DNA from 2 places in the Priestia sp. YIM B13551 genome. Region 2 is predicted to be linked to the other one. Evidence: riboswitches for the same ligand, from Rfam matches in the RefSeq annotation. Region 2 holds a riboswitch; the other holds the start of a gene.
The links. Region 2 has a riboswitch for cobalamin ahead of ACFX4N_RS19795 (ribonucleoside-diphosphate reductase subunit alpha). Riboswitches for the same ligand answer to the same signal wherever they lie in the genome.

Region 1 (7,066 bases), on a different contig from region 2:
TGATGTAATAGAAGGAAGAGATGAAAAAGAGTTAAAAACATTACTAGACGCTGCTCACCGAGCGATGCTAGAAGCCTTTGGCGTCCCGGAGCGCGACCGTTATCAAATTGTACATCAGCATCCTGCTCATGAAATGATTATTGAAGATACAGGTCTTGGCTTTGAGAGAAGCAAGGATTTGGTTATTATAAGTGTAACGAGTAAACAGCGGACAGAAGAGCAAAAGCAAGCTCTTTACAGATTAATTGTAAAAGAGCTTGGAGAGAGCTGCGGCATTCAGCCAAACGACATTATGATTTCGATTGTTGAAAACGGTAATGCTGACTGGAGCTTTGGCATGGGAGAAGCTCAATTCTTAACTGGGAAATTATAAAACGGTTTATTATCTAGAGAAGCCCTTATTTCTAAGGGCTTTTTCTCATTTTGTCTATAAAAATATTATTCTCTTAGTCACATCTTACTCAAAATTAAATACAGACATCTGTCAAATGAATGATACAATAAGCTTATATGCCATTTTGAGTGGAAAAACCATAAAAGAGTTCGGCGTACTAATTTTAGAACAACAATAAATTTACATAAAGATGTAAAGATTTAAAGGTTAAAAGAGAAGTGTATAAAATCTGTAAAACAAAAGAACAGTTACGCGTTAAACATAGGAGTAAAAGGTTCTTCACGTGTTTTTTCGGATAATAAGAGAAAGTAATTTTGATCATTGAGGAGGAACTTAGAATGTTTGGATTTGATGCAGGTGTATCGCCACTAGTGCGAATTAAAGTAATTGGGGTCGGCGGTGGAGGAAATAACACCGTTAACCGTATGATTGAACACGGTGTACAAGGAGTAGAATTTATCGCCGTTAATACGGATGCTCAGGCGCTTAACTTATCTAAAGCAGATGTGAAAATGCAGATTGGTGCGGCCTTAACGCGAGGATTAGGTGCAGGAGCTAATCCAGAAGTGGGAAGAGAAGCAGCCGAAGAAAGCAGAGAACAAATTCAAGAAGTACTGCAAGGCGCAGATATGGTATTCGTAACAGCTGGTATGGGCGGAGGAACCGGTACTGGAGCAGCTCCGGTTATTGCCCAAATTGCCCGTGAACTAAATGCTTTAACAATTGGAGTAGTCACTCGCCCGTTCAAGTTTGAAGGAAATAAACGTACGAAGCAAGCAGTAGGCGGTATTACTGCGATGAATGAATCGGTAGATACCCTTATTGTGATTCCAAACGACCGCTTGCTTGAAATTGTCGATAAAAAGACGCCTATGCTTGAAGCATTCCGTGAAGCAGATAATGTTCTTCGCCAAGGTATTCAAGGTATTTCAGATTTAATCGCTGTTCCGGGGCTGATTAACCTTGACTTTGCTGATGTAAAAACAATCATGTCTAATCAAGGATTTGCGCTTATGGGTATCGGACGAGCTTCCGGATCAGACCGGGCAATTGAAGCAGCGAAAAAAGCGATTTCTAGTCCGCTGCTAGATGCATCGATTGATGGAGCAAGAGGCGTGCTGTTGAACATTACGAGCGGCAGCAGCTTGAGTCTTTACGAAGTACAGGAAGCAGCAGATATTGTCACGTCTGCTTCTGATCAGGACTTAAATATGATTTTTGGGTCCGTGATCAATGAAGATTTAAAGGACGAAATGATGGTAACCGTTATTGCCACTGGATTTGATGATGAAGATGTTTCACCATCAGCTTCTACTTCTAGAGTTTCAAGAGCACGCTACTAAATTAAATAACCAGCTTTTATGGTGGCAATTGTTTTTCAATTGCCTTAAAAGGGAATCCGGTGCAAATCCGGAGCGGTCCCGCCACTGTAACAAGGAGCCTTATGTCAAAAAAGCCACTGTCTATTTAGAGACGGGAAGGCGGTATAAGGCAGTGACTTGAAGCCAGGAGACCTGCCATAAATCGCAGCACACAATAACCTACGAGGATAGGGAGGTGTTTTGGCAGAACCAAAAATAGGATAAACAAGGGATACGTTTATCTGAATTTGTTGTGAAGACAAGCACTTCTTTTTAGAAGTGCTTTTTTGTGTATTAAAATAGAAGGTGGAAAAATCAATGATAAATAATAAAAAACTCGTATCTATGATATTTCTTGTGTTACTTTGCCTCACTGCTTGCGCTCCTAATGAAGAGAGCATAAGTATAAAAGAAAGAAAGAAAACGGATAAAAGTGTGACGTTTTTATTTAATTTTACATCTGCAACGCTTGATCCTCATACGGATGATAATTATACAGCAGTTCGTGCGGGAGTAGGGGAGACGCTTGTTAAAATCAGCAATGATTTAAAAATAAAGCCCTGGCTTGCTGAAAAGTGGGAAACGAAAGATAACGGTCTTACGTGGACATTTACGATAAGAAAGAACATTACGTTTCAAAATGGCAAAGCGCTAGATGCAAATGCCGTTAAGTCTTCTCTTCAAAGAACGATAGATCAAAGCTATGCGATGAAAAACGCTTTAAATATTAAAGAAATGAAAGCGAACGGTCATGCGCTGACAATTACATTAAAAGAACCAATGCCTAAATTTCCTTCTGAGTTAGTGCATCCAAACACAGCTATTATAGATGTTGATGTTTCTAGTATAGCTAAGAAGCCCATTGGCACAGGGCCATTTCACGTTTTGACTTTCGATCAAGGAAATCAAGTGAAGTTAGAAAGATATGAACATTATTGGAATGGGAAAGTAAAATTGAAAAATGCGATCTTTGCATTTAACGAAGATGCTAATGCGCGAGTTGCGGCTCTTCAGTCCGGGACAGCCGATATTATTTATCGCCCGCCTTTAGAAAGCTTGAGCACTTTACAAGCGAATTCGTCTTTCAAAGTAAGTGGAGTACCTAGTGTGCGTACTCATTTATTGCTTTATAATCAAACCAATGACGCATTAAAAGACGAAACTGTAAGAAAAGCTATCGATACCTTACTGAACCGGAAAGAAATTGTCAGCAGCATAATGAACAATCAAGCGGCAGCGGCTCGAGGTCCATTTTTACCCCAATTTCCTTTTGCTGATAATACTGCTAGTGAGACAAAAGGAATAGCATATGCTAAAAAATATTTAGAGAAAGCAGGCTATCAACTCAAAAATGGCAAAGTAATCAAAAATGGAAAGCCATTATCCCTCTCTCTTGTCACATACAGCTCATTGCCAGAACTTCCTTTGATTGCTCAGCTTATACAGTCTAATGCGAAAGAGTTAGGAATTAATATTAAGATTCACCTAGTTGAAGACAGCGATGAATATGTAATGGCAAAAGATGATTGGGATTTAGCATTGTACAGCCTTATCACAGCACCTAGAGGGGATGCCAGCTATTATTTAAGCACGAACTATTTGCCGGGCGGTGGTTTAAATGCCAGCCGGATTAATGACGATACGCTAACAAAAATGATAGAACAGTTAAATTCAACAGTAGATGACGCAAAACGAGATCAGCTAGCCAAGCAAGCAACCGCTTTGATTAATGGGGAAATGCTGACGTCATCGATTGTACATCCAAACATTGTTGTTGCTTATAATCAAAAAGTGAAAAACTGGACAACAAATCCAAGCGAGTATTATATGCTGACTCAGCATTTAGACGTAACGCCATAGTCAATATCGTTGTTCCTATAGGAAAAAGAGAAAGGATACAATGATAGATAAAAGGATGTGACAGTAAACGTGCAAGAAGTACAAATGTATCAAATTAAAGAAGTAAAAGAAAAGGATGCTGAAGTGATTCAGTTTGTCATGAATATGCGGAATGAGCTATTTCCTATGCTGGAAAAAAATCAGCTTTCTGTGGATTTGCTTCATTTTAATGAACATTATGTTCAAGCGAAAGGCGCTGCTTTTTTTGCAGCTGTCACGGAAAATCAACAAGTAATTGGAACAATTGGTTTATACGCTTACGATGGAAGGTTTCATGCATTAAAAAAGCGATATGAACATAAAACTGCAGCCGAGATTGTAAAATGCTATGTCGATCCAGCATACCGGCGTCTAGGCATTGGACAGCAGCTGTTAAAGGCAGTGGAACAATTTGCTCAAAATCATTTTTATGACACGTTGTATCTGCATACTCATCCTTTTTTACCGGGGGCTATCCCATTCTGGATTTCACAAGGTTTTATCGAAAGGCTTGCTGAACAGGATGAGCCATGGAATACGCTGCATATGGACAGAAAAATACAACCGGTCGTAATGTAACGATATTATACAGTAATTACCATGGAATCTAGATAAGAGCTCATGCTATAATGAACGTACTTACATTTATAGCCTGTAGGGCAAGTCCTTACAGAAAAGAACCACGTTTCGAATTGGCTGAAACGTGGTTTTTTTCTATGAAAAACAAATAACAAAATATTTTTGAAAATATATATGAAATCGCTTTCAAAATAATGAAATATATTATATAATTACTAGTGTTGTGTTGTACTTTGTTAGTGTTAAATCAATATCCTACATGTGTGAGCCGATTGCCTTATGGTAGTCGGCTTCCTTTTTTATGGTAGAACTCTAAAGGGAAATAGCATTTGTTAAAATGGCTGTAATTGTCATGACAATAGTTGTCCCAAAGGCCCACTTGAAAAGAAACTTTTGATGCTCGCCGAAATCTACTTCAACCAATTAATTTATATTATAGCATTAGAATTAATGTTAAAGTTTGGAATTTTTAAATAAGATAGCTTCAACCTAAAACTAAACCAGCCGCCTTATAGGCGACTGGTTTAAGCTAGGTCAGCTGTTATGGACTGCTTTTGAAGGTGATCAGACAGCAGGCTGTAAGCAATAATTTTCTTTTTATACTGTTTTACGACATCGACATGATCATCATAACTGTATACGCATAATCGAACATCTTTTTTTCCTTTTTTCGTATCGATAACCAGTGGAGTTTCACTGTCTTCTAGGTGTTTATAATAGTCCTTATTTCCTTCATGGACATAATATTGTTTTAAAAATGTTGCTTTATTAAAATAATCAATCACTTGCATTTTGTCTTTGCCTTCTAAATGTTTCCCATCAACTGTGACAGTAACGTTTTGATCATCAAGTGTTGGGTGTAATTGAAATTTAGTCATAAGCCATTTGACCACTGGAGTTGGAAGACACGTTACTAATATTTTGAGTGCACTTACAAGAATGATGGAAAGTAATACAATCCACGTCATAGTTAATCATCTCCGCTATAGTTTAAATGAAATAAGATTACATACTTATTTTACCACAGAGAACATGAGTACTTTTTGTACATTATGTGAACCTTCCTTAGTGAAAAGATGTATATGAAATGCGTTTATTTATGCACATTTAGGGAAATATAGAATTATAACAAATACTACATATAAAAAAAGGAGAAAAAATTATGTTGTGGACGATTATTGGACTTTTATTTATTTTTTGGTTATTAGGATTAGTTTTTCATATTGGCGGCGGCATCATTCACATTCTTCTTGTCATTGCAGTGATTGTGCTAATCGTAAAACTTGTGAAACGAATTTAGATATAAAAGGCCTTTCCTTAGGGAAAGGCCTTTTATGTGGAGAGATTATAAAAACAAGACGTATTTTGATATAAAAAATCATATGCTTCCGTTCCAGAAACTCCTTTGAGACGTGCTATTTCCTCAACGGACTGATGTATCATTGATGGAACCGTTGTCTGGTTTTGAAAAGGTCCTTCAAATGGCCACGGACCATCTGTTTCGACCATCAAGTAGTCAAGAGGGTATTCCATGGCAAGCGCTTGGATTTTAGGCTTATATACAATATCAGGTGTAACTGAAATATAGTAACCGTTGTTTTTCATTCGTTCAACGGTTTTTTTAGCTCCTTTGAACCAGTGGAAGTGAGCTTTAGACACGGAATGTTTTTCTAGTAAGTCACACACAATTTCAGCGTCTTCATATACAGCGTGAAGAATTAACGGTTTTCCCCACTTTTTTGAATGAATAATAAAAGCTTCAAGCAGCTCCAAATAGGGCTCTAGAGAAAGAGTATAGGTCTGATTTAAGTAATAAGGTAGACCAACCTCACCAACAGCTATCATTTCTTCATTGTTTTGATCAATCCAGGCAAACAGCTCCGCTAATTCATTTGAAGAAGGCAGTATTTGTTCAGGATGAAATCCGTAGGCTGGTTTCACACAGGAATACAATTGGCTGATTTTTTGATTAAGTTGGCAAGACTGTAATGTGGAAGATACAGAAATAAGCGCTTGTAACGAAGGATCCTTCTCTATTATGTCTTTCCAGCTTTTCGGTTCATATTGATCGAGGTGAATATGAGCGTCAATGATTTGTTTCATAAATATCGCTCCTTTCAGCCCAATTTGTTTAGAAATAATACGTAAGAAAATGTATGCTTCTGTTAGGCTTCCATCTTATTTTTTATGTGTTTTTTGTTCCCCCATTTAGTAATAGATGAAAACGTATAAACAATAAGAGCTAACCAAATAAAACTAAAAGCAATAACATGAGCTTTTGTTAGCGATTCATGGTATAGAATTACTCCTGCTAGCAGAGATAAGGTTGGTGAAATATATTGAAGAATACCAAGCATTGATAATGATACTTTTTTAGCACTTTTTGTGAATAATAAGAGTGGTAGAGCTGTGACCATTCCACTTCCGATTAATAAAAGACTTGTTGAAAAAAAATCAAAAAACTGCAAGTGTGATTGAAACGTGAGGTAGCCTATGTATGCTAATGCAATAGGGGAGATGACCATCGTTTCAAGAGTTAATCCATTGTTGAATCAGTTTTAATCTTTTTCTTTGCGAAACCATATAATCCGAAAGTAAGAGCTAAACTAAGCGAAATCCAAGGAACCACACCATAATGAAGACTGAGTGTTAATACGCCGATCCCTGCTAGTATAAATGCAAAAATTTGAGCCCCGCTTAATCTCTCTTTTAAGACAATAACACCTAATAAAACACTTGTTAGGGGATTAATATATTGTCCAAGGCTCGCTTCTACTATTTTTCCATCAATGACAGCCCACATAAAAATGCCCCAATTTGCACTAATAAGTACAGACGCAGTCAAAAGGGACCA
Region 2 (7,066 bases):
AATTTTTCCGTCTTCCGTAATTTCCTCTGTTACGACCGTTGTGCTTTGGTTTTGCGTAATTTCTGTACATAAGTTGCTGCAGTAGATCATGCCCTCGTGGCGGTTTTGATTAGCTCGGTTAACCGTATCACGATAGAACATATAAGGCGTTCCGGTTTCAAGCTGCGAAAGCATAATGCGCTTGAAGATTTCAATAGCAGGTACTGTTTCTCTTGAAAGCTGTTCATTATTTACACACTCAGCGTAACGAGTGCGGAACGAACCGCTGCCTTCTTCTTCATCATAAAAATCTTCTAACGAGTAGCCCATCAGCGTACGAACTTCGTGAGGATCGAATAAGTGCCAGTCTTCACGTGCCTCTACTTTTTCCATAAACAAATCTGGCAAACATACGCCAGTGAATAAATCATGCGTGCGCTGACGTTCGTCACCATTGTTCAAACGCGCGTCTAAGAATGAAAAGATGTCTTTGTGCCATACGTCTAAATATACGGCAATAGCTCCTTGTCGTTGACCTAGCTGATCGACACTTACAGCCGTATTATTTAGCTGTTTCATCCATGGAATTGTTCCTGATGATACGCCTTTAAAACCTTTTATATCACTTCCTCGGCTTCTAATATGACCGAGGTAGACACCAATTCCGCCTCCATTTTTACTAAGCGTGGCCAAATCTGTATTGCTATCATAAATACCGCGTAAGCTGTCATCAATCGTATCAATAAAGCAGCTAGATAGCTGTCCGTAGCTCTTTCCTGCGTTTGAAAGTGTTGGTGTGGCAACCGTCATATATAGACTAGAAAGCGCCCAGTACGCTTCTTTTACTAATGCTGTTCGATTTTCTTTCTTTTCTTGAGACATCAGCGTCATAGCAATGATAAGAAAACGTTCTTGCGGTAATTCGTATACGCGCTTATCATGTGATGTCGCTAAATAGCGATCTGCTAATGTCAACAATCCAATGTATGTAAATAAACGATCGCGTTCAGGAATAATGACTGAAGCAATTTCATTAATTTCTTCTTCTGTATATGTTTTTAATAGCTGCTTATTATAAATGCCGATTTTTGTTAGTTCTTGAATAAGCTGATAAAACGAACCGTACTTCTCTTTTTTATCGTAACCTCGGTTGTCCGCTGCTTTTCGATATAGTTCGTTTAAGTAGACGTCTGCCGCTACGTACGTCCAATCGGGTTCTTCCATTGAAATACGCTCTAAGGCTGCCAAAATTAGTACGTTTGCAACCTTTTCGTCCGTCATATTTTCCTTTACTGTAACAGTTTGAATAACCTTTTCCTCATACAAAGAAAAATCAAGCTGCGTAAATTCTTTTTTTAAACGTTCAATATATGCAGTTAATTCATGTAGAATTGTAGGCTTTAATGTATTCACCATAAATATGGCTCCTCTCTTCACTTCAAAATAAAAAATCGCTCACCGTACCTCGGTGAGCGAATAGAACGAAGATAGAAGAAGACACTAAGTCTTTTCTCAATCCTCGCTCTACCCTCTCACCTCCCGAAGAAGATAAAACGACATAAAAAAGGCAGGTCTCCTGACTTATGCTTCTTTTTACTTTAAGGCCTTCCCATGATGTTTACTCACAGTGGATCTCCTTATTTCATCAGCATTCACAGTTGCGGGGACAGCTTTGGATTTTCACCAAATTCCCTTTTAAGTCTTTTTATCAGACACCTTTTTCACTGGAAAACACAAAATATAGTATTTTATTATGGATTTCAAAACAACATATTGTGTTATGTTATAAACACATTATATAGGACAACTTAGAAAACTATCAACCTATTTTCAAAAATAATTTTGTTTTTTACGATAAAACTCTTCGACTTTTTTCATCAAACTATTCCATCATAACATGTTTTGACACGCTTGATGGAACAATGTGCTCTTTTTAAAAAATTTGTCCTATTTTTCTACTAAACATTGACAACCTCAATAAAAAAAACCGTTTTTCATAAAAAAACGGTTTTTAATTATTTGTATTCTTTTTCAAATGCTGTGATTGTTTTGATAAACTTTTTATCAATATCGTATCCTATCCCCGGTTTTCCCTTCACCTTTATTACTCCGGCTTCTACCTCTACTTCGGGCTTAATAATATCTTTTTCCCAATAGCGAGACGACGCAGAAATATCACCTGGTATCGTGAAAGAAGGCAGTGTGGCAAGGGCGATATTATGAGCTCGTGAAATCCCTGCTTCTAACATTCCTCCAACCCAAAGTCTTACACCATGCTGGGCGCATAAATCATGAATTTGCTTTGCTACGGACATTCCGCCAACTCGACCGATTTTCACATTGATAATCTTACAGCTTTCTTGTTCAATTGCATGACGTGCATCTTCATAGCTCACAATACTTTCATCTAAGCAAATCGGCGTCTTCATTTGCTTTTGTAACAATCGATGATCAAGGATATCATCAGAACTTAACGGCTGTTCGATCATCATTAAATTCAATTCATCTAGTTTCTTCAATGAATCACTATCGCTTAACGTATAGGCTGAATTGGCATCAGCCATAAGAGGAATGCTTGGAAATTCATCTCGAATTTGTTTCAGTAGCTCATAGTCAGCACCCGGCTTAATTTTCACTTTAAAGCGCTTATAGCCATCTTTCATGTAAGTCTTTATTTGTTCTTTCATTACGGAAATGTCGTTTAAGCCAACTACCACTCCAGCTTCTACAGCAGGCCTTACTCCGCCAATTACTTCAGATAACGGCTTATTTTGCCGCTTTGCATACAAATCCCATACAGCACAGTCCAAAGCTGCTTTAGCCATGTTATTTCGCTTTAGAGGTTTGAATAGCTTTTGAACATCCTCTGGTTTTTGAAGTTGCTGATGAAGAAGCGAAGGAATTAAAAAATCGTCTAACATATGAAAACACGTCTGAATCGTTTCTTCCGTATACCAAGGAGATGAAAAAGCAACGACCTCTCCCCACCCTGTAAAACCTTTTTCATCTTCTACTTCCAGCAAAATCAATTCTCGATCCTGCACCGTACCATAGCTTGTTGAAAAAGGAGAAAGAAGCTTCATGTCAATTTTATAAAGATGTACTTTTTTTATAATCATCGATTAACTCCCTTTCTGTATGAACGATGATAGCTTCCGGCGTATGATTTTATTAGAAGCCGTTCGCGGCAGCTCCTCTACTCGAACGAAATACTTTGGAAGTTTGTACTTCGCTAAAAATTGTTGCATGTGTAAAGATAATTCTTCATCTGAAACGTCTTCTTTTGTAACGATGCATGCTGCCGGAACTTGTCCCCATTTTTCATCGGCTACTCCCGTTACACCAGCCTCTTTAACAGCAGGGTGCTTCAATAAAATATTTTCAATTTCAGCTGGATATACATTTTCTCCACCTGAAATAATGAGGTCCGAACGTCTGTCTAATACATATAGGAAGCCTTCTTCATCCACTTTCCCGATATCTCCTGTATAGAACCAGCCTTGTTGAAGGGCTTTTTCAGTAGCTTCAGGTTTATTTAAATATCCTTTTGTAACATTTGGACCTTTAACAATGATTTCTCCTGCTTCGCTTGTTTCATTTCCTTTTTCATCTACAATTTTCATTGCACATGGAAATAATGGTTTACCTGCTGATCCCAGTTTTCGTAAACTGTCTTCAGGTGAAAGGGTAACGAACTGTGAAGATGTTTCTGTCATTCCATACGTTTGATAAACAGGAATTTCTTTATTCACACAAGCCTCTAAAATAGTAAGCGGTGCAGGTCCTCCTCCTAAAAGCATGCAGCGAAACGTATGCGGATATTTCCGTTCCCCTAACTCATCGAGCATATTGGATAGCATGGAAGTGACAACCGAAATAATCGTTACCCCTTTGTTTTCAATCTCTTCATTTACTGCTCTTGCTTCAAACCGTTCTTCTAAAATGATTTTCATTCCGTAAAAGACGCTCCGCATTAAAATAGATAAGCCGCTAATATGAAACAAAGGAACCGCTATAAGCCAGCAGTCTTTTTCATTTAATCCTAAATTAAGCGCTGAGCCAACGGAACTCCACCAGTGATTTCCATATGTCTGCAGCACTCCTTTTGGATGACCTGTTGTTCCAGACGTATACATAATGGTGAATGTCTCCTCGAGATTCCACGTTTTTTGAAAACCTGTTTCTGCTTCTGGAGAACTTTTTAAAGCAGGTAAAGTAAGCTGAGTAATGGAACTTTGGAATTCTCTCATTAAAAATGTTTCATCCGCAATAAGCAACGACACGTTTGCATCTGTTAGCTGATAATTAATTTCTTCGTTTGTCAAACGCGTGTTGACGAGCAGCAACCGGGCGCCAATATAAGAAACCGCATGTAAAATCTCAATAAACTCCACTCTATTTTTCATGTATAAAGCAATGGTATCGTCTTGCTTTACACCGTTAAACGAAAGCTGCTGTGCTACTTTTTGAACACGTTTATGAAGCTCTTGAAACGTAAGAGACGTTTGCGGTGTTTCTACCGCCACTCGATTTGGCGTCAAATATGCTCTTTGCATAAGCCCATTGGGAATCGTTTGGCTACTCATGAATTTCTCTCCTTTTTATACTGATTAACTAAATTAAATTGAAAAAACAGCCTGATGATAATCACCAAGCTGTTTCAGCTGTTTAAGGGAAACGTGGGAACTGTTGGAAGTCTGGATTGCGTTTTTCCTTAAATGCATCGCGACCTTCTTTTGCCTCATCGGTTGTGTAATAAAGAAGCGTTGCGTCACCCGCAAATTGCTGGATACCAGCTAAGCCATCCGTATCAGCATTAAATGCTGCTTTTAAGAAACGAAGAGCGGTTGGACTTTTTTCTAACATCTCTTCACACCATTGAATTGTTTCAGCTTCAAGCTGTTCTAATGGAACGACCGTGTTTACTAATCCCATGTCTAGTGCTTCTTGAGCGTTGTACTGACGGCATAAGAACCAGATCTCACGCGCTTTCTTATGACCTACGATGCGAGCTAAGTAACCAGAGCCATATCCTGCATCGAAGCTTCCAACTTTAGGACCTGTTTGTCCAAAGACTGCGTTATCCGCTGCAATTGTTAAGTCACATACAACGTGAAGAACGTGGCCTCCACCAATTGCATAGCCTGATACCATCGCAACAACAGGCTTTGGAATTACACGAATTAAACGCTGTAAATCTAGAACGTTTAGACGTGGAATTTCATCTTCTCCTACATAGCCGCCGTGGCCGCGAACTTTTTGGTCTCCGCCTGAGCAAAATGCTTTATCTCCAGCACCTGCTAATACAATTACTCCAATACTTGCATCGTCACGAGCATAAGCAAATGCATCGATCAATTCCATTACTGTTTTTGGACGGAATGCATTGTGCACTTCCGGACGGTTAATCGTAATTTTAGCGATTCCGTTATATGTTTCGTATAAAATGTCTTCATACTGACGTGCTGATGTCCATTCAACTGTCATCTTTATTTCCTCCTAATTATGTAGTAGCTAAGAACTCACTTACTATTCTACCAAAAATCTCGGGTTGTTCCACGTGAATTGCATGGCCTGTCCCTAAAATAATTCTAGAAGTAGCATTTGGTATTAATGTTTGCATTTCTTTGGAAATTAAACAAAACTTTTGATCTACTTCTCCTGTAATAAGCAAAACCGGCATCAACAGATTGTCCAGCTTCTCCCAAAGTGACGGCTGGACTCCTGTTCCCATTCCTTTCAAACTGTTGGAAAGGCCGGTTTCTGTATGCGAAAGTCTTTCTTTACGCACCGCTTCTTGAACATGGCTAGGCAATTGCTTTTGAGAACTAAAAAGAGGGATTTCCTCCCAAAAGTTCACAAATTCTTCAATCCCATTTTTCATAATGCGGCTCGCCAGCTGTTCATCTTTTTCTTTTCTTAGCTTTTGTTCTTCTCGCGTTTTTAAACCAGGCGATGCGCTTTCTAATACCAACTTTTTCACAAGGTGTGGATATCGCTGAGCAAATGAAAGAGCAAGCCTTCCTCCCATCGAATATCCAATTACATTCACCTGTGATAGAGATAGCTGTTGAAGAAGCTCATGCAGTGCTTCAACAACTGCTTCCATTGAATATGGTTTGATTTCTTTCGGAGCTGCTGATTGGCCATGACCAATAATATCAACAGCAATCACCTGATAGTCTTTAACGAATTTCTTCATAAAGGTACGCCAAGTTTGAGAAGAACCGGTAAAGCCGTGAAGCAGAAGCAGCGGCTCTCCTTTTCCCTCGGTGTGCACATAGTAAGATACACCATTTAATTGATACATCATTGCTTATTCCTCACCGTTTGACAAATTTATTTCCCCGGAAACAAGTTTCCACAAACTGCGATGAGTCTCTACATTTTCTGTACGAGTTGTACGAATCTCTACAACATGCAACCCGCCTTTTACGAAAGCATGGTTCATTGCATGTCGAAATTCTTCCCAGCTGCTTGCTGAAGAAAATGTGCCATCATACAAACGCGTGGCATGCTCAAAATTTAATCCAGTTGGCGTACCAAATAAAAATTCAAAGTGCTTTTCTTGTTTTGACTGCGGTAAAAATGAAAAAATTCCTCCGCCGTCATTGTTAACTAGCACAACGGTTAAATTTAAATTATGCATTTTAGCTGCCAGCAGACCATTTAAATCGTGATAAAACGATAGGTCACCAATAAATAAAACGGTGTGATCGTAAGCCGTGCTTACGCCTAGAGCAGACGAAACTACACCATCAATTCCATTTGCTCCCCGATTTACAAAGAGTGGAATATCTTTTTCCGTATTTAAGAAGAAAGAATCAATATCTCGAACAGGCATTGAATTTCCAGCAAACAAAGCCGTGCCTTCAGGTACTACATCAACAATTTCTTGAACTACTTGTCCTTCGAACCATTCCTGGCCAGAAGTTAATGTTCTCAAAGCCTGTGCAGTTTGAGCATTAATCTTTTTCCACAGACTCAGCCATGAAGTAGACTCCTCTTGATTCGCTGAAAGACGCTTGATCAGTTCTTCACAAAATAATGTCTCATCGGCTTCAATCATCACTGTTGAACGCAAAGT

Region 1: linked by a shared signal. The riboswitch ahead of nikA (nickel ABC transporter substrate-binding protein) and the one ahead of ACFX4N_RS19795 (ribonucleoside-diphosphate reductase subunit alpha) in region 2 are both predicted to bind cobalamin.

Annotation. Positions count from the first base shown of each region.
Region 1 is NZ_JBHZOX010000008.1:98,472-105,537, reverse strand. It holds gene ACFX4N_RS26200 (tautomerase family protein) at 1-373, shown strand, start outside; gene ftsZ (cell division protein FtsZ) at 733-1,737, shown strand; cobalamin riboswitch at 1,740-1,931, shown strand; gene nikA (nickel ABC transporter substrate-binding protein) at 2,074-3,615, shown strand; gene ACFX4N_RS26185 (GNAT family N-acetyltransferase) at 3,685-4,212, shown strand; gene ACFX4N_RS26180 (YfmQ family protein) at 4,737-5,180, opposite strand; gene ACFX4N_RS26175 (lmo0937 family membrane protein) at 5,375-5,512, shown strand; gene ACFX4N_RS26170 (TatD family hydrolase) at 5,545-6,315, opposite strand; partial or broken gene rarD (EamA family transporter RarD) at 6,378-7,066, opposite strand, start outside.
Region 2 is NZ_JBHZOX010000004.1:12,852-19,917, reverse strand. It holds gene ACFX4N_RS19795 (ribonucleoside-diphosphate reductase subunit alpha) at 1-1,395, opposite strand, end outside; cobalamin riboswitch at 1,529-1,714, opposite strand; gene menC (o-succinylbenzoate synthase) at 1,995-3,098, opposite strand; gene ACFX4N_RS19785 (o-succinylbenzoate--CoA ligase) at 3,102-4,565, opposite strand; gene menB (1,4-dihydroxy-2-naphthoyl-CoA synthase) at 4,648-5,466, opposite strand; gene menH (2-succinyl-6-hydroxy-2,4-cyclohexadiene-1-carboxylate synthase) at 5,483-6,292, opposite strand; gene menD (2-succinyl-5-enolpyruvyl-6-hydroxy-3-cyclohexene-1-carboxylic-acid synthase) at 6,296-7,066, opposite strand, start outside.